Regions from separate parts of the Corynebacterium atrinae genome, predicted to be linked through region 2. Evidence: riboswitches for the same ligand, from Rfam matches in the RefSeq annotation. Region 2 holds a riboswitch; the other holds the start of a gene.
The links. A riboswitch is a leader RNA that binds a small molecule or an ion and turns the genes downstream of it on or off. The one in region 2 is predicted to bind cyclic di-AMP.
Positions count from the first base shown of each region.

Region 1: linked by a shared signal. The riboswitch ahead of CATRI_RS03345 (resuscitation-promoting factor Rpf1 domain-containing protein) and the one ahead of CATRI_RS08840 (NlpC/P60 family protein) in region 2 are both predicted to bind cyclic di-AMP.

Region 1 covers NZ_CP046977.1:651,475-666,124, reverse strand. The annotation lists gene CATRI_RS03375 (NCS2 family permease) at 1-340, opposite strand, end outside; gene CATRI_RS03370 (aminotransferase class IV) at 475-1,179, shown strand; gene CATRI_RS03365 (DUF3027 domain-containing protein) at 1,187-1,870, opposite strand; gene CATRI_RS03360 (glutaminyl-peptide cyclotransferase) at 1,900-2,694, shown strand; gene CATRI_RS03355 (DUF2771 domain-containing protein) at 2,706-3,233, shown strand; gene CATRI_RS03350 (cold-shock protein) at 3,250-3,633, opposite strand; cyclic di-AMP (ydaO/yuaA leader) riboswitch at 3,960-4,138, shown strand; gene CATRI_RS03345 (resuscitation-promoting factor Rpf1 domain-containing protein) at 4,148-4,750, shown strand; gene CATRI_RS03340 (hypothetical protein) at 5,171-5,362, opposite strand; gene CATRI_RS03335 (helicase-associated domain-containing protein) at 5,428-7,632, shown strand; gene CATRI_RS03330 (DNA repair helicase XPB) at 7,651-9,300, shown strand; gene CATRI_RS03325 (DUF3239 domain-containing protein) at 9,312-9,962, shown strand; gene CATRI_RS03320 (pyridoxal phosphate-dependent aminotransferase) at 9,959-11,125, shown strand; partial or broken gene CATRI_RS03315 (pseudouridine synthase family protein) at 11,242-11,631, shown strand; rRNA gene rrf (5S ribosomal RNA) at 11,797-11,914, opposite strand; rRNA gene CATRI_RS03305 (23S ribosomal RNA) at 12,091-14,650, opposite strand, start outside.
Region 2 covers NZ_CP046977.1:1,806,504-1,821,153, reverse strand. The annotation lists gene asnB (asparagine synthase (glutamine-hydrolyzing)) at 1-1,491, opposite strand, end outside; gene ctaC (aa3-type cytochrome oxidase subunit II) at 1,929-3,023, shown strand; gene ctaF (aa3-type cytochrome oxidase subunit IV) at 3,039-3,470, shown strand; gene ctaE (aa3-type cytochrome oxidase subunit III) at 4,030-4,644, shown strand; gene qcrC (cytochrome bc1 complex diheme cytochrome c subunit) at 4,715-5,602, shown strand; gene qcrA (cytochrome bc1 complex Rieske iron-sulfur subunit) at 5,599-6,816, shown strand; gene qcrB (cytochrome bc1 complex cytochrome b subunit) at 6,816-8,444, shown strand; cyclic di-AMP (ydaO/yuaA leader) riboswitch at 8,941-9,130, shown strand; gene CATRI_RS08840 (NlpC/P60 family protein) at 9,142-9,762, shown strand; gene CATRI_RS08835 (C40 family peptidase) at 9,956-10,978, shown strand; gene CATRI_RS08830 (glycosyltransferase family 4 protein) at 10,983-12,110, shown strand; gene CATRI_RS08825 (ROK family glucokinase) at 12,202-13,167, shown strand; gene CATRI_RS08820 (lysophospholipid acyltransferase family protein) at 13,196-13,936, shown strand; gene CATRI_RS08815 (acyltransferase family protein) at 14,032-14,650, shown strand, end outside.

The DNA.
Region 1 (14,650 bases), 1.2 Mb from region 2:
TCAGGCCCTCGCTGGCGACGAGGGTGACGGCAACGAGTGTGTTCAAGCCCAGGCCAGCGGCAATGCCGAAGGGGTAGCGGGCGATGAGGCCGAAGGCGATCGTCATCACGCCGGCGGTGAGGGCGGTGGCGGCCGCGACCTGCGGGATACCCAGGGTGTTGCCGTTCACGTCTTCGACAGTGCCGATGATCAGCGGGTTGAGGATGACGATGTAGGCCATCGCGAAGAAGGTGACCACGCCGGCGCGAACCTCAGTGCCGACGGTGGAGCCTCGTTCCGAGATATGAAAATAGCGGTCCAAGGCGCTGCTGTTTCGGGCCGTTTGCACGCCAGCGGTCATGGTGTGGTTCCCCTGTTCAGAAATTCAATTGTGGCTCAAATGGTGACAATTCCAACCACTGAATTTTGGACTCAATCGCGTTTCCACACAACTTCGCCTAGATTCATGAGCGATATCCCAAGGAGCTGAGCTACGTGTACGCCACAACTTTCCTCATGCGTGATGGTCGGGTGGCCAACCTAGGTGCCCACCTTCATCGGCTGCGCACTGCGACCACTTTCCACCCCTCCGCCGAGGACGAAGTGTTGGCGACGTTGCGCTCCGCGGGCCCCGGTGTCTTCCGCCCCCACATCGAGGTAGTGGGCTCCACAGTGTCCGTTGACCTGCGGCCCGCGGTGATGCCGCCGGATGATGTGGTGGTCGATGCCGAGGGCATTCGGGATGAGCGCCGTCGCCCGACGCGCAAGGGTCCGGACTTTGGGTGGCAGATGAACAAGCTGCAGCGGGTGCGTAATCGAGGCGCCGGTGCTGGATTGCTTGTCGACGAACGCGGCAACATCATCTCCGGCATCTTCTCCAGCGTCCTCTACCTCAGCGGGGGTACCGCCCACGTTTCCGCGCACCCCCGCGCCGCGCAGTCCATCACGCTGGACGCCACCTTAGGCATGCTTATCGACGCCGGGGTCGACATCGTCGAGCATCCCTCCGGTCTGCCCATGCATCAGCTCCGCACCAAGGAGACGTGGTTGATGAGCTCGCTGGAAGGTGTCCGCAACGTCACCGGTTGGATGGAATACGGTTCCACTCTTCCGCCGCAGATCACCGGTCAACCACGGGGAGGGGCTCCCACCCACCGCGAGATCAACGAGCGGATGTGGGCAAAGGCGGAAAACGTCTAGAAGACGACTAGAAGATGATGCCTTCGTCGTCGTAGGCATCGGGGGCGTCGACAAGCGAGTCGGCGGGAGTGCGCGAGTGGGCACCGCAGCCGTACTTGGCATGCACCAGGTGGCCGTCGGCCGAGTATTCATTGACACAAGCCCCGAAATTGGAGCCAATGACATCGCCGACGGGGACAAAGAAGGCACAGGTGCCGCAGTCGAGGGTGGCTTTTTCGGCGAACTCACTGGTCGGGCCATATTCGCCGGTGCGCCAGCGCTGCAGCGCGTCCCGCAGGCCCTGATCGGAGAGCTTTCCCTCGTCGTCGAGGCGCGAATCATCAGGTTCCGGCGGCATGAGATCGCCGGGGCCTAGGTCGCCAGGGCGAATCCGATCGGCCCACGGCACCCATTCGGGAGCCTGCAGCGCGTCCCCGCTCGGTGCGGGCACGAGCGCCAGCTCGTTGATAGTGACGTGCCGTGAGCCCGAGGCACAGGCCAGGACCGCGTTCCACTCCCAGCCGCTGTAGCCGGGGACATCCGCCGCGAAGCGGTGATTTGCCACATTGCGCCCCAGAACCTGGACCCCGATGTGGTCGCCTACCCCGCCGTCCCCGAGCTCCTCCAGTGCGGTGCGGGCGAGGTCGACGGCCTGGGCGTCGAGAAGCGGGCTGTTTTTCCGGCGACGATTGCTAGGGGACACGCCACTCATTATGGGCCATCTGGGGCAGAATGTTGGTCATGAGCCTCCGAGTCGCCGCCTCAGCCTTCGCTTTAGCCGTGGTTCCCGCTCTCGCCTTGAGCGCCTGCGCGGCCCCCAAGGAGAAGGCGGGCCTGGCCGTCGAACCGTTGGAGGCCAACATCATCACCTCCTACCCATTTGACGTGTTGAGCTTCACCCAAGGGTTGGAGATGGAAGAGGACGGCACTCTGCTCGTCGGTACCGGCCAATGGGACAAGTCCCGCCTCTATCGCCGCGACTTGTCTGGCCAGGAACTGGCGTCGGTGGACCTGGAGCCGCGGTTCTTCGGGGAGGGCATCACCCGTCACGGCGACGTCATTTGGCAATTGACTTGGCTCAACGGGATCGCCATCAAGCGCGATGCGCAAACGCTGGCGGAATTGGACCGCGTTGACTACCCCGGTGAAGGCTGGGGGCTGTGCTCCTTCGCGGACGAACTCATCATGTCCGACGGCACGGACGAGTTGCGCCACCTTGACCCCGTAACCTTCGAGGAACGCTCCCGCACCGTGGTAAACCGTGAAGACCAAGAAGTCATCGACCTCAACGAACTCGAATGCGTCGATGGCAACGTCTACGCCAACGTCTTCCTCAGCACCGACATCTTGCGTATCGACGCCGCCACCGGCCAGGTCACCGGCACCATCGACGCCTCAGGGCTTCCCAACAATTCCAACCCCGATCCCAACAATGTCCTCAACGGGATTGCGCACATCCCCGGCACCGATCGCTTCCTGCTCAGCGGCAAGCACTGGCCCGACCTGTATGAGGTTGAGTTCGTTCCCCAACGGTAGGATGGGGACCCATGGCCACCCGTAAACAGGCGCGGCAGAAGTCCCTGCTGCAGATCCTCGCTCTTCTGATTGCCGTCGTTATCCTGTTGGTCGGCGGTGTGTTGCTGCAGAATTGGTGGAACAATCGCCCCGGCCCACAGCCGCAAGATGTGACTATCGGCGCGAGCGTCGGAGACACCTCCCTCGAGATCTCCCCGTACCTGGTGTGCGAGCCAGGCGTGGAATGCCCCGAAGGCGAGGTACCCAATCTAACGGTGGGCCCCGAGGACACGCTGGTGCTAGAGATCCCCGAGGAGATCTACGACCACGACTGGCAAGTCCTCATGATCTACGACGATCCGGCGGCCAACGACCAACAACTCCATGGCGCCAACGACGCAGAGCGAGTGGAGATCCCGGGTTCAACCGAGCCGACTGGCGAGAACTCCGACCGCCCCCGCCTCATGGTCGTCGAGGTTTCCTCCGTCATGCTCGGATACAACGAGGCCGGCGAGGAAACTCCTTATACAACGGTGTGGTCACTGAGCACGATGAGCTAGCGAACGCGACGCGGCACTAAGCGTCGAGCTCCTTCGCCACGGCGCGGAGGATTTCCGCGACCTGGCGGCCGACCTTACGCTCGGGGTAACGGCCAGCGGCGAGCCCGGGCTGCACCTGGGTTTCAAGCAAAGTAAGCAAGTCGGAAATCATGCTGGAGAGTTCCTCCGGCTTGTGCTTGTGAGTGGGCCGGCGGCGCGGGGAGTCCAGTACTTTGACGCGCAGCGCTTGGGGGCCGCGGCGGCCGGCAGCGAAGTCAAATTCAATGCGCTGCCCAGCAACCAGCTCTTCTACGCCCTCAGGCAGCACCTGCTTGCCGACATACACATCCTCATCCCCCGGGTTAGAGACGAAACCGAAGCCCTTTCCGGCGTCGTACCACTTCACCTTGCCGATCGGCACGATCCTCACCACTTTCCTTTTCTTAACACGTGAAGGCACGAGTATACCCCGGCCACGGGTGAGGATCACGCGCCCTCCTCCGCCCGTTACCGCGGCCACCGCACCATAATGAGACACACGTCACACTAGAGGCGGTTGGCGGGGCTGGCCTGGGAAAAACCGTTGCAGCCCCGCCTTGACCAAAGGAAATTAGAGCCAACTTGTGAGTCGAGCGTGACTAAAACGTTATAAACCGTTACTCTGCATGGCAGGCACAGCGTCGGTCATACCCCTCGCCTCCCACGCCGAATCCTGTCCAGGATGGCGAGAGACCACGTAAGTCGTGCACCACAATCGTGAATAATTCCATGTGGACAGGAGCGGGGAAACCACCGCGGACCTCAAGTATCACCAGAGTTTCGCAACGGGCATCCGCCCTCGGGGTGAAGCCACCATCTGGCCGGGCACAGTGATCCTCCGCCCGAACCCGACAGCTCACTTCGCAGGCGTCAATATGAGAGGAACACTTTTCAACATGGCACGTCATTCCCGCAAGACCGCGTCCCTCGGCACCAAGTTCGCCGCCACCACCGTCGCTTTCGGCGCAGCAGCTGCCCTGCTCGCCCCGACCGCTTCCGCAGCTCCCGACTCCGACTGGGACCGTCTCGCTCAGTGTGAGGCTGGTGGCAACTGGCAGATCAACTCCGGCAATGGCTACCACGGCGGACTGCAGTTCTCCCCGGCTACCTGGCGTGCCTACGGCGGCGCCGAGTTCGCCCCCTACGCCTACCAGGCCACCCGTGAGCAGCAGATCGCTGTCGCCGAGCGCACCCTCGCCGGCCAGGGCTGGGGCGCATGGCCCTCTTGCTCCGCACGTCTGGGTCTGAACTCCGCTCCGACCCCGCGCAGCGTGGCCGCTGACGCCCCGGCCGTCGTCCAGCAGATCGTCGAGCAGGCAGGCGCCTCCTCCGACGCCCTCGCCGTCGATGCAGTCTACAGCGCCATCCAGAGCAACCTCGCTCAGTTCGGCATGCAGGTTCCGGCTGGTCTCGAGGCCGCCTACAGCGCCAACCGCGGCAACTTCGATGCTTTCTACGGCGCTAACCGCCACATCATCGATCCGGCCCTGGGCCTCTAAACTCCCCCAGACGCCTGACACACCCCCGCACCGCTTGGTGCGGGGGCTTAGTCGTCGGAGGGACCAGTGTGGGGTGGGTGCCAAGAGTGCGATATGACTTCACCCATTAATCGAGTGCCCGGATCCCGCCACTCGATTAATGGGTGAAGTCATATCGCACTTTTACCCCGTAGGCGCGCAGCGTGTTGCCGAAGGCTCCGTAGCGAACGAGTGTGTCGGCCGAGCCATCTGATTTCCAGGCCGACCCCAAAACCCGCACTCGCTAACAACTCTGGCATCTAACTGCCTTCCGAACCCACCAAGTTGTTAGCGAAAGCGGGTTTTCACGTTGAGAGAGACGCAGACACGCCAATCCCCCGCACCCTGGCCAGCACAAACGTGCCTGGGGTGCGGGGGATCCGCGATGGAAGAAAAGTACGCTTAGTGGTTGAAGCGGGTGTACGGGTGGACGTAGCCGAGCTGCTCGGCCGGGACCGGAAGCACGGTGTCGTCGCCGAAGGGGCTGGACGCGCCAGCCAGCTTGGAGATCAATTCGGTCACCACGTGACCGTCTTCAGGGATATTCTTCGGCCAGGCCGGATCGACGTAGCCCTTCTTCTCAACGTTTGCCATGCCGTCCATTCTTGCAAACCCGGGGACAAAAAGTAACTTGAACTGCCATTAAACTCGTCCACACCATGACATCTACCCCCGATCGTCCCGATTTCCGCACCTGGTTGGCACAGCGCAGCGATGATGAGCTGAGTTTCCTCCTCGGCGCGCGCCCCGACGTGGTCTTGCCGCTCCCCCCGGGGATCACCCCCTTGGCGGCTCGCTTGCAGCTGCGTGCCTCAGTCGGGCGGACGTTGAGGACACTCACGGCGCTTGAGCTCGCGGTGGTCGAAGTCGCGGCTGAGCTGGGGGCGGAGCTGGAGCCGATCACCTCCACCGCCCTCCATGAAGAAGCAGATCGGCGCATTCCCGCTGCCACCCCAGGGCAGATCCAGGCGGCCGCGGACAGGCTAAGCGCGCTCGCCATTCTCTTTGGCAGCCCCGGCAGCCTGCTCCTCACTAGTGAAGCGATGCCGGCGTTGCCGCAGGATTGGCAGCTGCTGGACAGCACGACTCCGCAGTTGCCGGATGATCTTCCTGCCCAGCAGCGCGCCATTCTGGACACGTTGCTCCATTCCGGTGGCGTGGGCACGACCAGGCACGCCGCCCCAGATGCTGATCCCGCCCACCCCATTTCGCAACTCCTCTCCGCTGGACTGCTCACCCGCGTTGACGCGGGCACCGTGCGCCTACCCCGCGGCATTCGCGCCGCACTCTTGGGACGCCCGCAGGTGGCCCGGCCGTTGGTCCCCTCGCTGCGGGTGAGAGGGGAGATGCTTAACGACGCCCGCGGCCTCGACCGCGCCGACACCATCGGCGCCGGCGCGGGGCTCGAGGTCGCCCGCCATCTGCGGCAGCTGCTGGATTGGCTAGGTGCGCATCCGGCAGAACTTCTCAAGGATGGTGCTCTCGGTGTGCGGGCTACGGCCTCCTTGTCTCGCCAGCTCGGGGTCAGCGAGGAAGAGATCAATCGGCTTGTTGGCCTCGGCACGGCTGCCCGGCTGCTCGCCCGCGGCGAGGAAGGCTTGGCTCCCACGCAGGCGGCTGATGAATGGTTAGAGGCGGAACTGAGCACGCAATGGCTGACCCTGTTGCGCAGCTGGCTCACCTCCCCCTGGGCTACGTGGCTCGTGGGGAAGAAGGATGAGAAGAAGCTCCCGATCCGTTTGCTCTCCGAGGCGTCTCTCCGCCCGCAGTTGGCTGAGCAGCGCCAGCTCGTGCTTTCTCAGTTCTCCCACCCTGCCCCCGGGGTGAATTTGAGCGACGAGGACATGCTGGATGATTTCTTCTTCACCCACCCCATCGCCGCCACTCTTTTGCCGCCGAGCACCGTGGAAGAGATCCTCGCCGAGGCCCGCTGGATTGGGGCCCTCGCCGGCGGTACCGCCACTTCCCTGTTGCGCGCGCTGCTCGACCCGGAGGCCGATGCCGACTCCGTCGCTGCCGATACCACCCCGGGTACCGTCGAGCGCGTCATCGCGCAAGCGGATATGACGATCCTCGCCCCGGGCCCGCTTCCCCGTTCCCTGCAGACGGAATTGGAGTTGCTCGGTGACCTCGATTCGGGCGGGTTGGCCAGTGTCTATCGGGTCTCTGATGCGTCCATTCGCCGCGCTCTCGACGCCGGCCGCACGGCGGAAGAGGTGAAGAACTGGCTGGGCGACCACGTCCTCGGCGAGGTGCCGCAGTCCATCACCTATCTCATCGACGACGTCGCGCGTCGCCACGGCACCCTCCGCGGTGGACCCGCGCTAAGCTACGTGCGTTGCGATGACCCAGCCCTCCTGGCTGAGGCCGGCCGCTCGCCTGCCGCCGAAGACGTCGCTCTCCAGATCATCGCCCCCACCGTCGCCATTTCCCAGGCCCCTTTGGTCCGGGTTATCGACGCCCTGCGGGGGGCTGGTTTCCAACCCGTGGCTGAGGATGCCTCGGGGGCCTTGTTGGACATTCGTCCGCAACCTCTGCGGTTGCCCACTCCCCCGCCAGCCGCCACTCGCACCACCGCTTTACCCACCGAGCGCATTGCCGCGGCGGTGACCGCGATCCGCCACGCGGACGACACCTCCCAGAAAGTACCTGCCGAAAGCGGGAGGACTCTGGCAGTGTTGCAGGCGGCGGCGCGGGGCGGGCGGACGGTGACCCTCGGGTTCGTCGATAAGCAGGGGCGCGCTGTGCACCGGGTGGTGACGCCGCTGACGGTGAGCGCCGGCCAAGTCGACGCCCTCGACGAAGTCTCTGGTGACGTGCAGCGATTCCTGCTGCGTCGCATCACGGAGGTGCTGTTGGACTGACGTGCCATAATGGCGTCCATGGCTTTTGGCGACGGACCCCTCATCGTGCAATCGGACAAGACGGTCCTGCTGGAGATTGATCACGCCCTGGCCGATGAGGCCCGCGCCGCCCTCGCGCCGTTCGCCGAGCTAGAACGCGCCCCCGAGCACGTGCATACCTATCGCATCACGCCCCTCGCGCTGTGGAACGCGCGCGCCGCGGGCCACGACGCCGAGCAGGTGGTCGATGTCCTGGAGCGTTTCTCCCGCTTCCCCGTCCCCCAGCCTTTGCTTATCGACGTCGCCGAGACCATGTCTCGCTACGGTCGCGTGCGGTTGCACAAACACCCGGCCCACGGCCTCGTCCTCGAATCGGCCGAGCCAGCGATCCTCGCCGAGCTGGAACGGCACAAAAAGATTCGACCGATGTTCGGTGAGCGGATCGATGACGAGACCTTTGCCGTGCACCCCTCCGAACGTGGGCGACTGAAGCAAGAACTGCTCAAAGTGGGCTGGCCCGCAGAAGACCTTGCCGGCTACGTCGACGGCGAAGCTCATCCCATCGCCTTGTCCACCGCCAACGAACACTGGGAGCTGCGCGACTACCAGCGCTACGCCGCCGACTCGTTCTGGGAGGGCGGCTCAGGAGTCGTCGTGTTGCCCTGTGGGGCCGGTAAAACCATGGTCGGGGCGGCCTCGATGGCGCGGGCCCAGGCGACGACGCTGATCCTCGTCACCAATACCGTCGCAGGCCGTCAATGGCGCGACGAGTTGCTCCGGCGCACGACTCTCACCGCCGAGGAGATCGGCGAGTACTCCGGCGAACGCAAGGAGATCCGCCCGGTCACCATCGCCACGTACCAGGTGGTCACCCGCAAAACGAAGGGCGAGTACCGGGCCCTGGAGCTTTTCGATTCCCGCGACTGGGGCCTCATCATCTACGACGAGGTTCACCTCCTCCCGGCCCCCGTGTTCCGCATGACCTCAGACTTGCAATCACGGCGTCGCCTCGGTCTCACCGCCACCCTCGTGCGCGAGGACGGCCGCGAGGGTGACGTCTTCTCCCTCATCGGCCCCAAACGCTACGACGCCCCCTGGAAAGACATCGAGGCCCAGGGCTTCATCGCCACGGCCGAATGCGTGGAAGTCCGCACCACGATGAGCGAAGCGGAGCGGATGACCTATGCCACGGCCGAGACCTCGGACCGCTACCGCCTGGCGGCGAGTGCGGGGGCGAAGATGCGGGTCGTCGATAAGCTTTTGAAACGTCATGCCGGACAGCCGACGCTGATCATCGGGGCCTACCTGGACCAACTCGAAGAGTTGTCCGAGCGTTTCGACGCCCCCATCATCGAGGGCCGCACCTCCACCAAGCGCCGCCAGGAGCTTTTCGATGCGTTCCGCTCGGGCGACATCTCCGTGTTGGTGGTGAGCAAGGTGGCGAACTTCTCGATCGACCTGCCCGAGGCAGCCGTCGCCATCCAGGTGTCCGGCACATTCGGTTCCCGGCAGGAGGAAGCCCAACGCCTCGGCCGATTGCTGCGGCCCAAGGCCGACGGCGGCGAAGCCCACTTCTACTCCGTTGTCTCCCGGGACACCCTCGACTCCGAATACGCTGCCCACCGGCAACGATTCCTCGCCGAGCAGGGCTACGCCTACCGCATCATCGACGCCGACGACCTCGATTAGGATGAAACCCCATGAAGGTATTTAAGTTTGATGTCGACGAGGCATTTGCCAAGAAGAACAACGAGATGCTCAAAGACACCCGGCGTCTCCAACTCTCGGCAGGCGTGTTCGGCCTCATTCTCCTAGTACTTGCGGGGGCAGTGTACTTCTGGTTCGGCGCCGGTCAGGCCTGGGGCTTCATCACCGGACTTATCCTGCTGACCTTCGCCATCGTGTGCTTCTTCCTCGTGTTCGTCGTGCCCCGCCAGGTCGGCACCGCCCAAGACCTCTATGACAAGTACCCGCTGGCTCCGGCCGTCATCGCTGAAGTCAACGAACGCGACTTCGTCATCATGGCCCTGGTCAACACCAACGTCGACCCTGACCTCCCTCCGCGCTGGGGCGCGGCACTGCGCACTGTGACCCGCATCAACGGCATCAAGGACCCCAAGCTGGGCACCCGCCTGCCCGTTGCCGCTGTCTCCGGCCGCCGCACCGTCCGCAACCAAGACCATTGGGACGAGATTTCCCCCATGCCCATCGCCTGGGGCACCCCCGATGTGGACCTGGTAGAAATTGCCCGCAAATCCATTCCCGACGACCAGTGGAACCGCCTGGAGAAGGCCCGCAAGCGGCTCAGCGATGTCAAAGCCACCGACTTCAACCTCCTGGTGCTGTCATGAGCGGCAGGGAAGTTACGCGCCTGCAGCCCTTCGGCGAAACCGTCTTCGCCACGATGACCGAGCTGGCCGCCAAATACGACGCCATCAACCTTGGCCAGGGCTACCCAGATTCCGACGGCCCCGCCGCCATGCTCGAACTCGCCTGCTCCGAGATCTCCTCCGGCAACAACCAATACGGACCCGGCCGCGGTTTCCTGGGGCTGCGTTCGGCGATCGCCAGGCAGCGCCAGCGCGACTACGGGGTGGCTTACGATGCGGACGCGGAAGTGCTGGTCACCGTCGGTGCCACCGAAGCTATCTCCGCCACCGTCCTAGGCCTCGTCGAACCGGGCTCCGAGGTCATCGTCCTTGAGCCCTACTACGACGCCTACGCCGCCGCCATTGCGTTGGCCGGGGCGACCCGTGTTGCGGTTCCGCTGGCACCGGCCGGGGATACCTGGACCGTCGACGTCGATGCCGTCCGCGCCGCCATCACTCCGCGGACCGCCATGATCATCATCAACTCCCCGCACAACCCGACCGGCTCCGTGTTTTCCCGGGAGGTCTTGTTGGAGCTTTCCACTGTCTGCGTGGAGCTCGACCTGCTCGTCCTTTCTGATGAGGTTTACGAAAATCTCGTCTTTGACGGCGCCACGCACACCGCCCTGGCCGCCCTGCCGGGCATGTGGTCCCGGACCATCACCGTCTCCTCCGCCGCGAAAACCTACAACGTGACCGGCTGGAAAATCGGCTGGGCACTCGCCCCCGCCCCGCTTCTCGACGTCGTCCTTAAAGCCAAGCAATTCATGACCTACGTCGGACCCACGCCTTTCCAACCGGCCGTCCAATACGCCATGGAACACGAATCGGCTTGGCTCCAGGCAATGGTCAGCGACCTGCAAGCCAACCGAGACATGCTTGGCGACGCCCTCCGCACCGCCGGCTTCCCCGTCTCCTCCACCGCGGGCACCTACTTCACCGTGGTCGACATCGCTCCCCTGGGCTTCAGCGACGGCGTCGAGTTCTGCACCGCTCTCCCCCAACAGATTGGCGTTGCCGCCATTCCAGTCCAAGTTTTCTGCGACGACCCTGAACCCTGGCGCACCAAAGTCCGCTTCGCCTTCTGCAAACGGCCCGAAAGACTGGCCGAGGCCGCCCGGCGGATCACCCAGCTAGGCATTTAGTTCTCTTCGCGTGATCTCACGCTGTTAATGGGGCTCCTCTCACCCGCCCTCGGGGCTGCGAGAGGAACCCTTTTAACATGGTGATCTCACATCGTGGCAACCATGGCATCCTGGACTGGTCGTCACACATGATCAAAACCCCCGGCGACATTCAAGGATTCATCACCCCCGGAGAGCCCAATGCACACACAACACTTCTCGTCGTGCAGCCAGTCGCTCCCGATTAACAAGTAGCACTGACTAGCGTCCACGGCCCCCTAGAACCCCAGGGTCGCTATGTGCTCCAACCGAAAACAGGTCGGACGCACCAGCTGCGTCTCCACATGTGGGCCGCCGGCGTGCCGATTCTCGGCGATCCCGTGTACCCACGCATCCACACCGAAGCCGAAGAAGACTTCCGCGTTCCCATGCATCTAAGGGCTAGCGGGCTCAGGTTCATCGATCCTCTGAGTGGCAAGGAGCGGAGTTTTGCTGCGCCGTCACGGCTGTTTCCGACTATGAGCTAGCGCCAGGTGCGCGACAATCAACTTCTCGTTGTTGTGGTGTCACCGGCGATGCCAATAGCTAACCCACCCTCTTTTGGCATGCATGCAAAAGAAAAAGGCTCTGTACCACCAACCCACCAAGGGATCAATCGTACAGAGCCTTCCAACTTCTTGTTAAATTTTTAGCGTCGGCGGTAACCTACTCTCCCACACCCTCCCAGGTGCAGTACCATCAGCGCAACCAGGCTTAGCTTCCGGGTTCGGAAAGGGACCGGGCGTTTCCCTGCTGCCATCAACCACCGACACACCCACCGAAACAACACCACCCACCCCACACAAGGCAAGGCACGTGAACTGTTTCGTGACACGATGCTGTGTCAGACACTGCATAATGGACGCGAACCAACCACCACAAGGGCGATCATTGGTTTATTTTTGTTACGTTGCGCAACACCACCACACTCAATCACTCAAGCGTGCGCGTGTGTTTCGTCGGTCTATTAGTACCAGTCACCTCCACACCTTACAATGCGTCCAGATCTGGCCTATCAACCCCGTCATCTCCAGGGGACCTCACATGAAACCTCATCTCGAAACAGGCTTCCCGCTTAGATGCTTTCAGCGGTTATCCCTTCCGTACGTAGCCAACCAGCCCTGCTCCTGGCGGAACAACTGGCACACCAGAGGTACGTCCGTCCCGGTCCTCTCGTACTAGGGACAGCCTTCCACAAGTTTCTACGCGCGCGGCGGATAGAGACCGAACTGTCTCACGACGTTCTAAACCCAGCTCGCGTGCCGCTTTAATGGGCGAACAGCCCAACCCTTGGGACCTACTCCAGCCCCAGGATGCGACGAGCCGACATCGAGGTGCCAAACCATCCCGTCGATATGGACTCTTGGGGAAGATCAGCCTGTTATCCCCGGGGTACCTTTTATCCGTTGAGCGACACCACTTCCACAAGTAGGTGCCGGATCACTAGTCCCGACTTTCGTCCCTGCTCGAGCTGTCACTCTCACAGTCAAGCTCCCTTGTGCACTTACACTCACCACCTGATTACCAACCAGGCTGAGGGAACCTTTGGGCGCCTCCGTTACATTTTGGGAGGCAACCGCCCCAGTTAAACTACCCACCAGGCACTGTCCCCAACCCAGATCATGGGCCAAGGTTCAGGTATCCAATCCGATCAGAGTGGTATTTCAACAACGACTCACACACAACTAGCGTCACATGATCTAAGTCTCCCACCTATCCTACACAAACCGAACCGAACACCAATACCAAGCTATAGTGAAGGTCCCGGGGTCTTTTCGTCCTGCCGCGCGTAACGAGCATCTTTACTCGTACTGCAATTTCACCGGGCCTGTGGTTGAGACAGCAGGGAAGTCGTTACGCCATTCGTGCAGGTCGGAACTTACCCGACAAGGAATTTCGCTACCTTAGGATGGTTATAGTTACCACCGCCGTTTACTGGGGCTTAAATTCTCCGCTTCGACCCCACAAGTGAGATCTAACAGGTCCTCTTAACCTTCCAGCACCGGGCAGGCGTCAGTCCGTATACCTCAACTTCAACGTTTTCGCACGGACCTGTGTTTTTAATAAACAGTCGCTTCCCTCTATTCTCTGCGACCACCACCAGCAACCACACCGCAAAGATGTGTCACCAACAGTGGCCCCCCTTCTCCCGAAGTTACGGGGGCATTTTGCCGAGTTCCTTAACCACAGTTCACCCGAACGCCTTAGTATTCTCTACCTGACTACCTGTGTCGGTTTAGGGTACGGGCCATATACATACATCGCTAGAGGCTTTTCTCGACAGTACGGGATCACCAACTTCACCCCAAAGGGGCTACGCATCACGCCTCACACTAAATGAGGGGCGGATTTACCACTCCCCTCGTGCCACACGCTTACACCACAATCCAATAAGTGGCTTAGCTACCCCACTGCGTCACCCCATCACTTGGCTACTACCAGTTCAGGCCCCACGCACTCACACCACCAACCACAGCAAAACTGCAGTCAGGCGATGATCGCGGGCGGTTAGTATCACTGATTCACACATGGGCGCACATACACGGGTACCAGAATATCAACTGGTTGTCCATCGACTACGCCTGTCGGCCTCGCCTTAGGTCCCGACTCACCCTGGGAAGACGAACTTGACCCAGGAACCCTTAGTCATCCGGCGGATGAGATTCTCACTCATCAATCGTTACTCATGCCTGCATTCTCACTCGCACACACTCCACGCCCCCTCACGGTAACGCTTCACAGCTGTGCACGACGCTCCCCTACCCAACACCCACCCCAAAAGGCGGGTTGTTGCCGCGGCTTCGGCGGTGTACTTGAGCCCCACTACATTGTCGGCGCAGAACCACTCGACCAGTGAGCTATTACGCACTCTTTCAAGGATGGCTGCTTCTAAGCCAACCTCCTGGCTGTCTTCGCGATCCCACATCCTTTTCCACTTAGTACACGCTTAGGGGCCTTAGCCGGCGATCTGGGCTGTTTCCCTCTCGACTATGAAGCTTATCCCCCACAGTCTCACTGCTGTGCTCAACTTAACCGGCATTCGGAGTTTGGCTGACATTGCTAAGATTGTCGTCCCGCTCAACCAACCAGTAGCTCTACCTCCAGCAAGCAACACACAACGCTGCACCTAAATGCATTTCGGGGAGAACCAGCTATCACGGAGTTTGATTGGCCTTTCACCCCTACCCACAACTCATCCCCTCAGTTTTCAACCTAAGTGGGTTCGCGCCTCCACAAAGTCTTACCTCTGCTTCACACTGGCCATGGGTAGATCACTCCGCTTCGGGTCCAGGACATGCCACTAACAACACCCTCGTTAGGATTCGCTTTCGCTACGACTACCCCACACGGGTTAACCTCGCGACATGCCGCTGACTCGCAGGCTCATTCTTCAAAAGGCACGCCATCACACACAAGAGGTGCTCTGACGGATTGTAAGCACATGGTTTCAGGTACTATTTCACTCCCCTCCCGGGGTACTTTTCACCATTCCCTCACGGTACTATC
Region 2 (14,650 bases):
GATTTTGTCGGCCTTGACCAGGATGTCCCCGCGCATCCACGTGAACAGGTCCAGGTGCTGCATCCGGGCGACGGGGTCCATGTCGCGGGATTGAGCGTAGATCGGAGCGGTGACTTCTTTGTGGTCCCACTCTTCTTTTGCCCACGGGATGACTCGTTGCAACTGTTCGAAGTTGAATGATCGAGCGTTGCCGTAATAGCGCTCTTCCATGGTTTGGGAGCCGCGCTCGAGCAGTGACTTTCCCTTCACCCCGTCAGGTAGCACGCGGGAGAGGTGTCGCAGTCCCTTGCGCAGTGGAGTGGGGATCTTTTCAAATGGCGCGAGCGAGAGAGGCTCTTTATAGATGGTGTAGCCACCGAAGAGCTCATCGGCGCCTTCGCCGGAAAGAACAACCTTGACGTGTTTGCGTGCTTCCTGTGCCACGAAGAACAGCGGTACCAGGGACGGGTCGGCTACCGGGTCGTCGAGGTACCACATGATCTTCGGGATGGCGTTGGCGTACTCCTCAGGTGAAACGACTTTCACGATGTGTTCGACGCCGATGGCTGCCGCCGATTCTGCCGCCACGTCCACCTCGGAGTAGCCCTCGCGCTCGAAGCCGGTGGTGAAGGTCAACAAGTTCGGGTTGTGGCGCTTCGCCAGCGTCGCAATGGCGGTTGAATCGATACCACCGGATAGGAAGGACCCGACCGTGACATCGGCGCGCATATGCTTCTCGACGCTATCTTCCAACACCCGCGCAATCCGGTCGAACAGGTCCTGTTCTCGTCCCTTCGGGACTTCCTGTACTGGGAAGGAGGGCTTAAAATACCGCTTATCGACGACCGCCCCTCCCGGGCGTAGCGTCACCGTGCAGCCGGACTCCACACGCCTAATCGCGGTGTGGAGAGATTCCGGCTCGGGCACATACTGCAGGTCGACGTAGTGCTCGATACCCCGCTGGTCAAGGCTGAGATCCAGACCCAACTCCGGGGCCATTTCGAGAATGGACTTCTTCTCCGAGGCGAAGACCGTGCCAGCGTCCGCAGTCGCGTAATACAGCGGCTTAATGCCGAATTGGTCCCGCGCGCAGAACATCACCTGCTCCTGGCTATCCCAGATGGTGAAGGCAAACATGCCGCGCAGATGCTCCACAACGTCCTCGCCCCAATGGTGGTAGCCCACAACGATGGTTTCTGAGTCACCATTGGTGTTGAACTGCCAGCCAGCGGCGCCGAGCTCCTCGTGCAGCTCAAGATAGTTGTAGATCTCGCCGTTAAAGATGAGGGCGTAACGCTCGGGAGACTCCGGTGGTCCCCAAACCAATGGCTGATGGGAGTGCTCCAAGTCCACGATGGACAAGCGGTTAAACCCGAACACGGCGTGCTCGTCATTCCACGTGCCCGCTTCATCGGGGCCGCGATGGCGCATACACGGCAACGCGCGAGTGACCGCCTCGACATAGTCAGGGGCGTTGCCGCGGCTAGTGAGCAAGCCTATAAAGCCACACATCTAAGAATTTCTCCTCTATATAGCGGGATGCATCCGGGGGAGCGGACCATGAGAAGTGGATGGCCCTACGATACGGCCGAAGGGGGAGTTAGCGCTAAATCACGGCGTTGTGGGCCTTCGGGCTCCGGGGGTGCAGGGCTGGGGAAACGAGCAAAGGGGTGAACTCGCACCCTAACGGAGGGATACTTTCGGATGATGGAGGCAACTAGTCAATGTGAGTTGGGTTACATGGCACTGCGTGCTTGTCCAGCACCTTTCGGAGGTTATCCCACATGGGCTGTAACATCCTGGGGGAATTATGTGGCGTTGGTGGGCAATTACCCTGCGCGGGGGAAGTGAAACCACTCGGATGAGGTCCGTGGATGAACTATCCTCCTGAGATAGGAATGCTTCACCAGTGTTCAAGGGATTTAGTGTGGACAGGAAGGCAGACACACGTGGAACAGCGTAAAAAACGCGGTCTCGCTCGCAAGGCGGGTCTCGGCGGTGTGATGGCTCTCGGCGGCATGATGCTTGCTGGTTGCGACGTCGCACCCCCAGAGGGCGTCGGCAAGATTCTAGGCATGGGCTGGCCGACGGGTATCACCCCGGAAGCTACCGCCATGTACAACTTCTGGGTGTGGGTCTGGGTTACCGCCTGGATTATCGGCATCATCATGTGGATTCTCATGCTGGTGGCCATCTTCAGCTGGGGTGCCAAGAAGGCGGAAAAGAAGGGCAAGGGCGAGTTCCCGAAGCAGCTTCAGTACAACATTCCGCTTGAGCTGGTGCTGACCATCATGCCGATCGTGATCGTCATGGTCCTGTTCTTCTTCACCATCCAGACCCAACACAAGGTTGTTGCCCTGGATAAGGACCCGCAGGTTACGGTCGACGTCACCGCATTCCAGTGGAACTGGAAGTTCGGCTACCAGAACGTGGCCGCTGAACTGAGCCCCACTGGTTCTGACTACGACGGTGCGGACGCCGAGCGTCAAGCATTGGCTGACCTGTCCAAGGTGGATGACCCGGAGACGGTGAAGAACCCGAACCCGATCCATGGCATGTCCAAGGGTGATCAGTCCTACCTCCACTTCAACAAGATCGAGACTCTTGGCACCACCGAAGAGGTTCCGGTCTTGGTCCTCCCGACCAACACTGCAATTGAGTTCCAACTCGCCTCCGGCGACGTTGCTCACTCTTTCTGGATCCCGGAGTTCCTGTTCAAGCGCGACGCTTACGCCCACCCGGAAGCCAACCAGCAGCAGCGAGCTTTCCAGATTGAAGCAATCGAAGAAGAAGGTGCCTTCGTCGGTCGCTGTGCCGAGATGTGTGGCACCTACCACTCGATGATGAACTTCGAGCTGCGTGCTGTCTCCCCGGAGGACTTCCGCGCCTACATGCAATACCGCATCGACAACCCCGATGCCCCGAATTCCGCGGCACTCGAGTCGATCGGACAGGCGCCTTACGCAGTCTCTACCCACCCGTTCAACTCGTCCCGTCAGACCTGGGACGGCGACAACGTCGTCGACAACAACGCCAACACCTAAGCGGGGAGAAAAGCAATGAATCCTAGCTCAAAACTGCTGTACGGAATCTCCGCGTTCCTCGGCCTCATGGCGTTGATCTACATCTTCGCCACGGTCAACGTTCAGGATGACGCGTACCTCTACGGCGCGGAGTGGGTCGGCATCGTCGCCCTCGTCCTGTCCTTCGGTCTCGCAATCATGCTCGCTGGCTACATCAATTTCACCGAGCGGCGCACCGATATTGTTCCTGAGGATTGGGAAGAGGCTGAGGTCGCTGACAAGGCCGGTATTCTCGGTTTCTTCTCTCCGAGCTCTATCTGGCCCGCAGCTATGGCCGGTTCCATCGCGGTCCTCGGACTCGGCATCGCCTTCTGGCACTTCTGGATGATTGGCCTCGGTGCAGTACTTCTCGTATGGTCCGGCACCATGTTGAATCTCCAGTACGGGCTGCCTAAGGAAAAGCACTAGTTTCCTTAGTGGTCTGAACGAACTCCACGCAATCCTGGCGGCGCCTCCCCTTGAGAAGGGGGAGGCGCCGTTTTGCTCGCTGTGGTTCAGGCTGGCGACCATCGTCCGGGAGGGGGTGCCTACTGCTTCGCCTACCGGGAAGCGAAGTGTCATCGGCACCACACCTCAGTCAGCCACGGATATCTGCATTTTGTGGTGCTCGAAGCGGGGGTTGGTGCAGTTCAGAGGGGGTCAACCGAAAGTTTGAAAGCAGGGGAAAGCGCGCCGCTTGCATGTGATTTAGATCTCTTTGGGTGATTGTGTGGTTCTCGAGACCGTGGGTGAATCATCGGGTATCGTTGCGCGAAACAAGTGTCCTTGGGGGGTCGAGGACACTAATGGGGGAGATGACCTGCACGAATGCCTCGTCGTTCAATGTGGTGGAAAAGTTCCCGGGGGTAAGGGGAAAAGTTCAGGAACTTGGGGTGCCTCCAAAACCGCAGGTCGCGTTCCTAAAGGCCCATTCTTGGCGGGGGGATATGAAGTGACTTCCCCCTCTCAACCCGTCATACTTACATACGTGACGAGCGCAGTTTCAAACCCAGGTATGGCAGCACCACAGCGTGTTCCGGCACTGAACCGACCCAACATGGTCAGTGTCGGCACCATTGTGTTCCTGTCGCAGGAATTGATGTTCTTCGCCGGACTGTTCGCGATGTACTTCACATCGCGTGCGAATGGCCTAGCAGGAGACTGGGAGTATCAGACTTCCCACCTCAACGTGACTTATGGATTCATCATTACGACGATCCTTGTGGTCTCCTCCTTCACCGCACAGTTGGGCGTCTTCGCAGCTGAAAGGGGTGACGTATACGGTCTTCGACGCTGGTTTGGCATCACCGTGGCATTGGCAGTGGCCTTCCTTGGCTTCCTGTCCTTCGAGTACTACGAGATGATCCATCACGGTGTGACTATTCAGTCCAGCGTCTTTGGTTCCGTTTTCTACATCATTACGGGCTTCCACGCAGCCCACGTGACGGCCGGTGTGATCGCGTTTGTCGTGATCCTCCTCCGTCTCCAAAAGTCCAAGTTCACGCCGGCACAGGCCACCGCGGCCATGGTCGTGTCGTACTACTGGCACTTCGTCGACGTTATTTGGATCGGCGTCTTCATCACTTTGTACCTAGTCCAGTAGGCCGTAGCCAGCCGAGCTACTCGGCCTACAGCCCTTCACTTTCCGTTCACGATTTTCAAAAGGGAAACTGATGGAAAATACTCCGAACAACGCCGCGGGCGACACTTCGTCGAACACCCCGGCTAAGAAGGTCCGCAGTCGGCGCAAGGCGCGTCGGCTCATCGCGGGCGCCTTCGCATTGACCCTCGGCCTCACCGGCGCGGGTCTTCTCGCAACGGCGCTGACTCCGGACGCACAGGTAGCCACCGCGCAGCGTGATGATCAGGCTCTGATCCAAGAGGGCAAGGACCTCTACAATCTGGCCTGCATCACCTGCCACGGTGCCAACCTCCAAGGCGTCCCGGATCGCGGACCGTCGCTCATCGGCACCGGCGAAGGTGCCGTTTACTTCCAGGTTCACTCCGGCCGTATGCCGATGATGTCGAATGACGCTCAGGCTGAGCGTAAGACTCCTCGCTACACCGAGCAGCAGACTCTCGCTATGGCCGCTTACGTGGCAGCCAATGGTGGCGGTCCGGAGCTCGTGTACAACGAGGACGGCACCATCGCTATGGAGGATCTCCGTGGTGCTAACTACAACGGCCAGATCGACGCCCAAGACATCGCCCGCGGTGGCGAGCTCTTCCGTCTGAACTGCGCCTCCTGCCACAACTTCACCGGTCGTGGTGGCGCACTCTCCTCCGGAAAGTACGCCCCGACCCTGGATCCTGCGAACGAGCAGGAAATCTACCAGGCCATGCTGACCGGGCCGCAGAACATGCCTAAGTTCTCTGATCGTCAGCTGTCTGCCGACGAGAAGAAGGACATCATCGCCTTCATCAAGGCTTCCAAGGAGACTCCGTCTCCCGGCGGATGGAGCCTCGGTGGCCTCGGCCCCGTCTCTGAAGGTATGGCTATGTGGTTCATTGGCATCACCCTAGTTGGTGCAGCCGCAATGTGGATTGGATCGCGCTCATGAGCAACGACAAGAAGAAGTACACCAAGCAGGAACTCAACGCTATGAGCAACGATGAGCTCGCCCGCCTGGGCACTGAGCTTGACGATGTCACCGTTGCGTACCGCAAGGCACGCTTCCCGGTTCCCAATGACCCCGCTGAGAAGCGGGCGTCTCGCAGCGTCGCAATCTGGTTGATCATCGCCATCGTGACGGCGATTGCCTTCCTGGGCGTCTACATCTTCTGGCCGTGGGAGTTTAAGAACTTGGGCGAAGAGGGACACCTCTTCCACACCTTCTACACACCGCTGCTGGGCCTTACCGCCGGTCTTTCCATCATCTCGCTGGGAATGGCTGTCGTCTTGTACGTGAAGAAGATTGTGCCCGAGGAGATCTCGGTCCAGCGTCGTCACGACGGCCCCTCGGAAGAGGTCGACCGTCGCACGATCACGGCATTGCTGAACGACTCCTGGGAGACTTCCACCCTCGGTCGTCGTAAGGCTCTCCAGGGGCTCTTCGGCGGCGCGGCGGTTCTTTTCGGTCTGGTTGTTGTAGCCCCGCTGGGCGGCATGATCAAGAACCCGTGGAAGAAGGGCGAGCTCGGCATCATGGGTGACGGCACGCTGTGGACCTCCGGATGGACCCTGCAGAACGAGGGCGTCAAGCTGTACCTCGCTCGCGACACGGGTGCTGTCGCCGAGGAGCACAAGGGGCAGGCCGGTACCCACTGGACCACCGCTGGTGTTTCCCGCTTGGTCCGAGTCCGTCCTGAGGATCTCGCCGCTGGCGGAATGGAGACCGTCTACCCGTTGACTGAGGAAGACTGCAACGATGGCGACCTCTACGATCCCACCCGCGATGTGTACGAGAACCAGATGCACTCCATCCATGGCCCTCGTAACTCTGTCATGCTTATTCGCCTTCGTTCTGCTGACGCGGAGCGCGCAATTGAGCGTGAGGGTCAGGAATCCTTCCACTACGGCGACTACTACGCCTACTCGAAGATCTGCACCCACATTGGTTGCCCGACCTCGCTCTACGAGGCTCAGACCAACCGAATCCTGTGCCCTTGCCACCAGTCGCAGTTCGACGCACTGCAGTACGGAAAGCCCGTCTTCGGTCCCGCCGCCCGTGCACTTCCGCAGCTGCCGATCACTGTGGATGAAGACGGTTACCTGGTAGCAAACGGTAACTTCATTGAGCCCGTCGGCCCGGCATTCTGGGAGCGTAAGTCATAATGAGCAAAAAACTTGCCCAAGCTGGCAACAATATCGATTCCCGCTACACCATCGCGGGCCTCATTCGCCCGCAGTTGAACAAGGTCTTCCCGACCCACTGGTCCTTCATGCTGGGAGAGATGGCGCTCTACAGCTTCATCATCCTGCTGCTGACCGGTGTGTACCTGGCACTGTTCTTCGACCCGTCGATTACCAAGGTGATTTACGACGGTGCGTACCTTCCGCTCAACGGCGTCGAAATGTCACGTGCCTACGCAACGGCCCTGGATATTTCCTTCGAAGTCCGCGGAGGCCTTTTCGTCCGGCAGATGCACCACTGGGCCGCACTGATGTTCATGATGGCCATGGTCGTGCACATGCTGCGCGTCTTCTTCACCGGTGCGTTCCGTCGCCCGCGTGAAGCCAACTGGATCATCGGTTGTACCCTCATCATCCTCGGCATGGCCGAAGGCTTCATGGGCTACTCCCTCCCGGATGACCTGCTCTCCGGCGTCGGCCTGCGCATCATGTCTGCCATCATTGTTGGTCTGCCGATCATCGGTACCTGGCTGCACTGGCTCATCTTCGGTGGCGACTTCCCGTCCGATCTGATGCTGGACCGTTTCTACATCGCGCACGTCCTCATCATTCCGGGCATTATCCTCGGTTTGATTGCGGCTCACCTGGCCCTGGTTTGGTACCAGAAGCACACTCAGTTCCCGGGCGCTGGCCGCACCGAGAACAACGTGGTTGGTATTCGCATCATGCCGCTGTTCGCCACCAAGGCAATCGGCTTCGGCCTCTTGACCGCCGGTGTGCTCGCGCTGATGTCCGGCCTCACCACGATCAATGCTATTTGGACGATCGGCCCCTACAATCCTTCGCAGGTCTCCGCAGGCTCCCAGCCTGACGTCTACATGCTGTGGACTGACGGTGTTGCCCGAGTCATGCCGGCGTGGGAGCTCTACCTTGGCAACTACACCATTCCCTCCGCCTTCTGGGTTGCCCTGGTCTGTGGTCTGATGGTCGTGGCTCTGTTCGCTTACCCGTGGATTGAGAAGAAGGCCACTGGCGACGATGCTCACCACAACTTGCTGCAGCGTCCGCGCGATGTTCCGGTTCGTACCGGCATCGGCGTTATGTCCATCGTGTTCTTCATGCTGGTTACCATCTCTGGTGGTAACGACCACGTGGCCCACTTCTTCCAGATCTCGCTGAATGCTATGACCTGGGTGGGACGCATCGGCATCATCATCTTGCCGCCGCTGGCCTACTACGTCACTCACCGCATCTGTGTTGGTCTGCAGCGCTCTGACCGCGAGGTCCTGGAGCACGGTATCGAAACCGGCGTCATCAAGCAGATGCCGAATGGTGCCTTCGTCGAGATCCACCAGCCGCTAGGCCCGGTCGACTCTCATGGGCACCCGGTGCCGTTGGCGTACGCAGGCGCACGAGTCCCGAAGCAGATGAACGAGCTCGGCTTCGCCGATGTCGTCAGCCGCGGCGGCGCGTTCAGCCCGGATCCGCAGGATGTCACCGATCGCCTCGACTCCATTCACCACGAGAATGAGGCAGAAGAGAAGGCCATGTTCGAGAAGCTGCAAGAGGCTAATCGTCAGGCTGATCGCGACAAGGGCCTGCTCGACTAGTAGGTTCTGAAAGACTGCGCTCACCAATTAGGAGCCCGGCACCCAATACCTGGGGGTGCCGGGCTCCTTCTTTATATATAGGAGAAGCGCTGTCGCGTTCGTCTAGTGCAGAAGGCTCAACACGAGGAAGGCATCTCGAACCGTTACATTTGTGACTCGCGGTGCGGATGGGACATTATCCTTAAGGGTGTGAGCGGGATCACAAAAAACGTTTGTCGCCGAAGCTGGGAGTCTCCGGAGAGCATTCTTGGAACGTTTTCTGACTCAAAAGGGGATGGCATCGTTGCAGGTAGTCGCAGATATCTCGTGTCCTTATTGGAGGTCATGTCCCAATCGTCTTGCCTGTCAGTCGGAGGTCGCCTCTGCCGCGACGGGTTGATAACGGCTTCATAACAACGCCTGATTGACGTGTGGGTTGGACAAGTTTCGTTGTTGTTTCGTAACCTGATTGAGACATTGAGGTGCTTCACCATGAAGCAGCCACATGATGTGAACTGAAAATACCAAGCCTAATCCGAACCGAGGGTATTCCACTAGGGGTGCCAGTGGGGAGGGGCCGGGGAACCACCAGCATTCATCTGGGGTGAATTCCCGCAAGAGCGGCGATTTGATCGCCGTGGAGTGGGGTAGGGAAGCTTCCGTCTCCCAACCCGACAGCTAACCCGGTAGGCGCACAGGAAGATTTGGAGAAATATCCATGGCAAAGCACCGCCGTATCAGCAAGACCGCTACCCGTCGCGCAGCGACTGCCTCCGCCGTCGTTATGGGTGCAACCCTTCTGGCCCCCGGCGCTGCTAACGCAGTCGAGGTCGCAGTCCCGAACACGGACATTCGTTTCAACGTTCAGGGCCTCGACGCGGTACCCGGCATTCAGTCCAACCCCGTTGCTCAGCAGTTCATCCCGAACCTGCAGGCCGAGGTTAACAACTTCACCTCCAACGTCCCCAACCCAATTGCTGCATCCTCGTCGAACTCTACGGGCGAGGCTATCGTCGCAGCTGCCCGCTCCAAGATTGGCGCTCCCTACAGCTGGGGTGCTGTGGGGCCGAACGCTTTCGACTGCTCCGGTCTGACCTCCTGGGCATACCAGCAGGTGGGCAAGTCGATCCCGCGCACCTCTCAGGCGCAGGCATCTGCTGGCCAGCAGGTTTCTCTTGATTCCTTGCAGCCCGGCGACGTCATCGCTTACTACGGCGGCGCATCGCACGTTGGCATCTACGCTGGCAACGGCATGATCATCGACGCACTCGGCTCCGGCACTCCGGTCGCTGAGCGTCCCCTGAACTACATGCCGATCCACTCGGCAGTGCGCTTCTAGGCTGCACTCTTCCGCGCCGCCCCGCACCAGTTGTGTTGGGCGGCGTTGGTGATTCCATCCTTGGTCCGGTTAGGCACTTTGGTCACACTCGTCGCTTAAGTCACGACTTTCTAGGCGGCTAGCAACTCTTCCTCAGGAGGGGCTTATAGTTGGAACGTCCTTTGTGTTTCACCCAGTTGTAGAGAGCGTTCCCTTGTCTTTTCGTCTGCACCTCAATCGTCGATACCGAACCATTGCTGCCAGCATTGTGGCAGCTGTGCTGTTGACCTCGAATGAGGCGATGGTGCGCGCTGATGATGTCGATACGCTCATCGCGGCGATGGACGAGATTTCTCATGAGGCAACCAGCCAGAGCGAAGAAGTCAAGCAACTCGAGGTTGATATCGAGGAAAGCCAGCAACACCTCGATTCGCTGCGGGTGGAGGCTGAAGGCGCACGCGAGCGGGCACAGGTTGCCCAGGAGGCTGAGCGGGCATTCCAGGGGCAGGTTAATGACATTGCGGGGGCGAAATACCGCGGTACCATGATTGACCCCATCACCAATGCCATAGCGGCCCGCAGCCCCCAAAACGCCATCGATCGCTCGGCGTATCTAGCGACGCTGACGCGGAACACGGAGAGGGCCGTCGAAAAGCTTTCCGACGCCACTGCGGAGGCAGGTAAGGCGCATACCGACGCCTCCCGTGCTTTGGCGGAGGCTGGGTTCCAGCAGTCACTGCTGGAGCAACAAAAGCGCACGCTCGAGGAGCAGCAGGATGAACTCAAAGCACGGGTGAAGGATATCGAGGAGAAGGTCAACGGGCTCAGTCCCGAAGACCGAGCTAGGTGGATGGCAAAGAATAACCCTCTCACCGGGTTGGACATCGCCTCCTTTGCCGGGAGTGGCGCGGTGTCGGCAGCATTGAGCAAGCTGGGTTCGCCATATGGCTGGGGTGCAAGCGGTCCGAACCAATTTGACTGCTCTGGCCTGATGTACTGGGCTTACCAGCAGCAGGGGAAGTCCATTCCGCGCACTTCTCAGGCACAGCTCGCCGGAGGTACTCCGGTTTCTCGGGCGGAGCTCCAGCCGGGAGACATCGTCGGATACTACCCGGGTGTGACCCACGTGGGGATGTATATCGGGAACGGGCAGCTCGTCCATGCCTCGGACTACGGCATTCCGGTTCAGGTGGTCTCGGTCGACTCCATGCCGTGGGCCGGCGCTGCGCGCTTCTAGCCCTATGGCGCGCACTCTTCTCGTCACCAACGACTTTCCCCCGACAGTCGGGGGCATCCAATCCTATGTACGGGACTTCGTTGCCACGCTTGACCCATCAGAGGTCATCGTGTTCGCCTCCACACAGGATGCTGCCCTGGCGGCTGAATACGACCGGCAGGCGGAGTACAAGGTTGTCCGGTGGCCTCGGAGGGTCATGCTGCCTACTCCGGCGACGTCGCGGCGCATGGCGGAGATCATCGCGCAGGAGAAAATTGACACTGTGTGGTTTGGGGCAGCGGCGCCTCTGGCGCTCATGGCCCACAATGCTCGCCGCGCGGGAGCCCGGAAGATCATTGCGTCTACTCACGGGCATGAAGTCGGATGGTCGATGATTCCGGGAGCTCGCCAGGTGCTGCGGAGGATCGGCAACACGGTGGATGTGGTCACCTTCATCTCTGAATACACATTGCGGCGATTTCGTTCGGCTTTCGGTCCGCACCCTGAATTTGTTCACTTGCCTTCGGGCGTCGACGTGGACCTGTTTACCCCGGCGACAGCTCAAGAACGCGTCGATACTCGGTCTGGGATGAATCTCGGGCCCGATCAACCGGTGGTGGCCTGCATTTCGCGCCTAGTGCCTCGCAAAGGTCAGGATCAGCTGATTCGGGCACTTCCCCAGCTGAGGCGAGAATTCCCGTCGGTACGATTGCTCATCATCGGTCGGGGTCGCGACGAACGCCGCTTGCGGCGCCTGGCCACGGCTAGCGGGGTAGACGACCTCGTGGTCTTCGCTGGCTCGTTGCCGTTCGACCAGATGCGAGCGGTCCTGTCCGCGGCGGATGTTTTTGCCATGCCGGCGCGCACTCGTGGGAAAGGCCTCGATGTCGAGGGCCTCGGTATCGTCTACCTGGAAGCCCAAGCCAGCGGAGTGCCGGTTGTGGCGGGCACCTCCGGTGGGGCACCGGAGACCGTGACGGAGGAGACCGGTGTCGTCGTCGACGGACGCGACCTTTCGGCTTTGACGGAGGCACTTCGTGGCCTCCTGGGGGACGTCGATCGCCGGAGGGCGATGGGGGCGGCGGGCCGCGCGAACGTCGAAAAGCACTGGACGTGGCAGATTATGGGCCAGAGGCTGCGGAGCCTGGTCTAACCAATGTGACTGGGTTCCACGGGCCTCGATATACTTTTCTGATTACACAATTACGCTCAAGACCAGCTTCCAGTTTGATGAAGGTGCCCTGATGACTTCCACTCCGCCCCGTGTAACGGTCGGCTTCGACATCGGCGGCACCAACATTCGAGCGGGAGTGGTGGATGAGCAGGGAAGAATTACTGACATCCGGGTTGCCGCCACACCGTCGACCGCCGTGGAATTGGAAGACACGATCGTGGAGATCGTGTCGGATCTAAGCGGGCACCATGACATTGCTGCGGTCGGATTGGCCGTGGCGGGATTCCTTGATCCGCAGTGCGAAGTCGTGAGATTCGCTCCCCACCTGCCATGGCGGGATGCTCCCGTACGGCGCATTCTCGCGGAGCGCCTTGGGCTACCCGTGCGGCTTGAGCACGACGCCAACTCTGCCGCCTGGGGCGAATACCGGTTCGGTGCGGCGCAAGGCGCTGGCATCTGGGTGTTCTTTGCTCTCGGTACGGGTATCGGCGCGGCATTGATGGTTAACGGCACTCTATTTCGCGGGGCTTTTGGTACCGCCCCCGAATTCGGCCATCTGACGGTTGTTCACGGCGGGCGTGAATGCTCCTGCGGGAAGCGCGGGTGCTTGGAACGCTACGCCTCGGGGACGGCCTTGGTCGACACTGCCTGGGATTTGGCTCCAACGGTTAAGGCTGAGGAAAGCCCCCTCTATCGGGCGATTCTTATGGATCGCGACAAGGTGAGTGGCCACATGGTCATGGAGGCCGCTCGCCTGGGTGATCCGCTGGGAGTGCGCACGGTAGAGAGCTTTGCCCGGTGGGTCGGTGAGGGGCTGGCGATCGTGCAGGACGTGCTCGATCCAGAGATGATCATCGTGGGTGGGGGAGTGTCGCGCGATGCGGACCTTTTCCTCGATGCGGCTTCAGCGAACATGGCGGACAAAATTGTCGGGGCGGGTCACCGACCGCTGCCAACCGTTTCGCGGGCAGAACTAGGTGCGGATGCAGGTATGATTGGCGTGGCTGATCTGGCCCGCCAGCAGGAAAAATTCTAACAACTAGGCGATTGTTCCGGGAGAAGATATGAGCAACAAGTGGTACTGGATGTTTCGAAATGTGTTGATCGGCCCGGTGCTGAAGGTCTGGAACCGAGTGGAGGTCACCGGCCTCGAGAACATCCCTGCCACGGGCCCGGTCGTCATTGCTTCTAATCACCAATCCGTGATGGACTCGTTCTACTTCCCGGCGGTGTGCCCCCGCGAGGTAACTTTCCCGGCCAAGTCGGAGTACTTCACTAACACCGGCGTCGTTGGCGCGATCCAGCGGTGGTTCTTTAAGGCCACGGCCCAGGTGCCGGTTGATCGTAAGGCCTCCAATGCTGGTGACGCGACGTTGGAGGCGGCCACGCGAATTTTGGATAAGGGCGAGATCTTTGCCATCTATCCGGAAGGGACGCGTTCGCCGGATGGCCGGATTTATAAGGGGCGCACGGGGATGGCCCGGATTGCGCTGGCCAACCACGTCGACATCGTTCCCGTCGCCATGATCGGTGCCCGCAACGCAAATCCCATCGGTACGTGGGTCCCGCGTCCGGCCAAGGTGCGGATGAAGGTCGGGGAGCCTATCGACGCCCGCGGCTATGTCACGTCCCTGGGCATCGACCCGGATTCGCGGGAAGCGAGCCGCCCCCTGACGGATCACATCATGGCGATTTTGTCTGACATGACGGGTGAACCCTATGTCGATGTGTATGCCTCGGAGGTGAAGGAATCCTTGGCAGCAGGCCATGGGTACCCCTATGGAGCCGAGCCTAACTTGCACTGACCCGCTTGTATCCTGCTAAATCCCCGGATAGAGTACTTGAGTGAATTGTTGAGTACAGGTCTATTGAATAGCATTATCAGCTTGGGGTGAAGGGTATGACATTGAGCGCCCAGCAACGCCTCGACTGGCCGGACATTGCCAAAGGGCTTTCCATTCTTGGCGTGGTTGTTTTGCACGTAAGTTTGGCGGTTCCAGGCGGCATGGACACGATGCTGGCACACGCCAATCGCCTCCTCGACCCGCTGCGCATGCCGTTGTTCTTCCTCGTCAGTGGTTTCTTCTCCGCCAAGGTTTTGCGGCTATCCTTCGCTGACCTCTTTCTCAAGCGTCTCTGGTTTTTCATCGTCCCATATGTTTTTTGGGGCCCTATTGAGCTGTGGTTGAAGTTCCGCGAGTACCACTTGTTTGACGGCTCACCGATGCCGGTGGCGGGAAAGTATGTTGAATACCTCGCAGAAGGCCGAACCATGTATTGGTTCCTGCTGACGCTCATTGTGTTTAATCTCATCCTGTGGGCAGTTCGAAAACTCAACCCAGGTTTAGTTTTTCTAGTGGCGCTAGTGCCGCTGGTGTTCCTACCCTTCCAATCAGAGCACCTGATGTTCGGCCGTCTGGTTTTGTATTTGCCGCCATTTCTCATTGGTGCCTACCTCCGGGACAGGATTGCCGCGTTTGCGGCTGAGGGGGCGTCGGTACGCAACGTCGTGGGCAGCT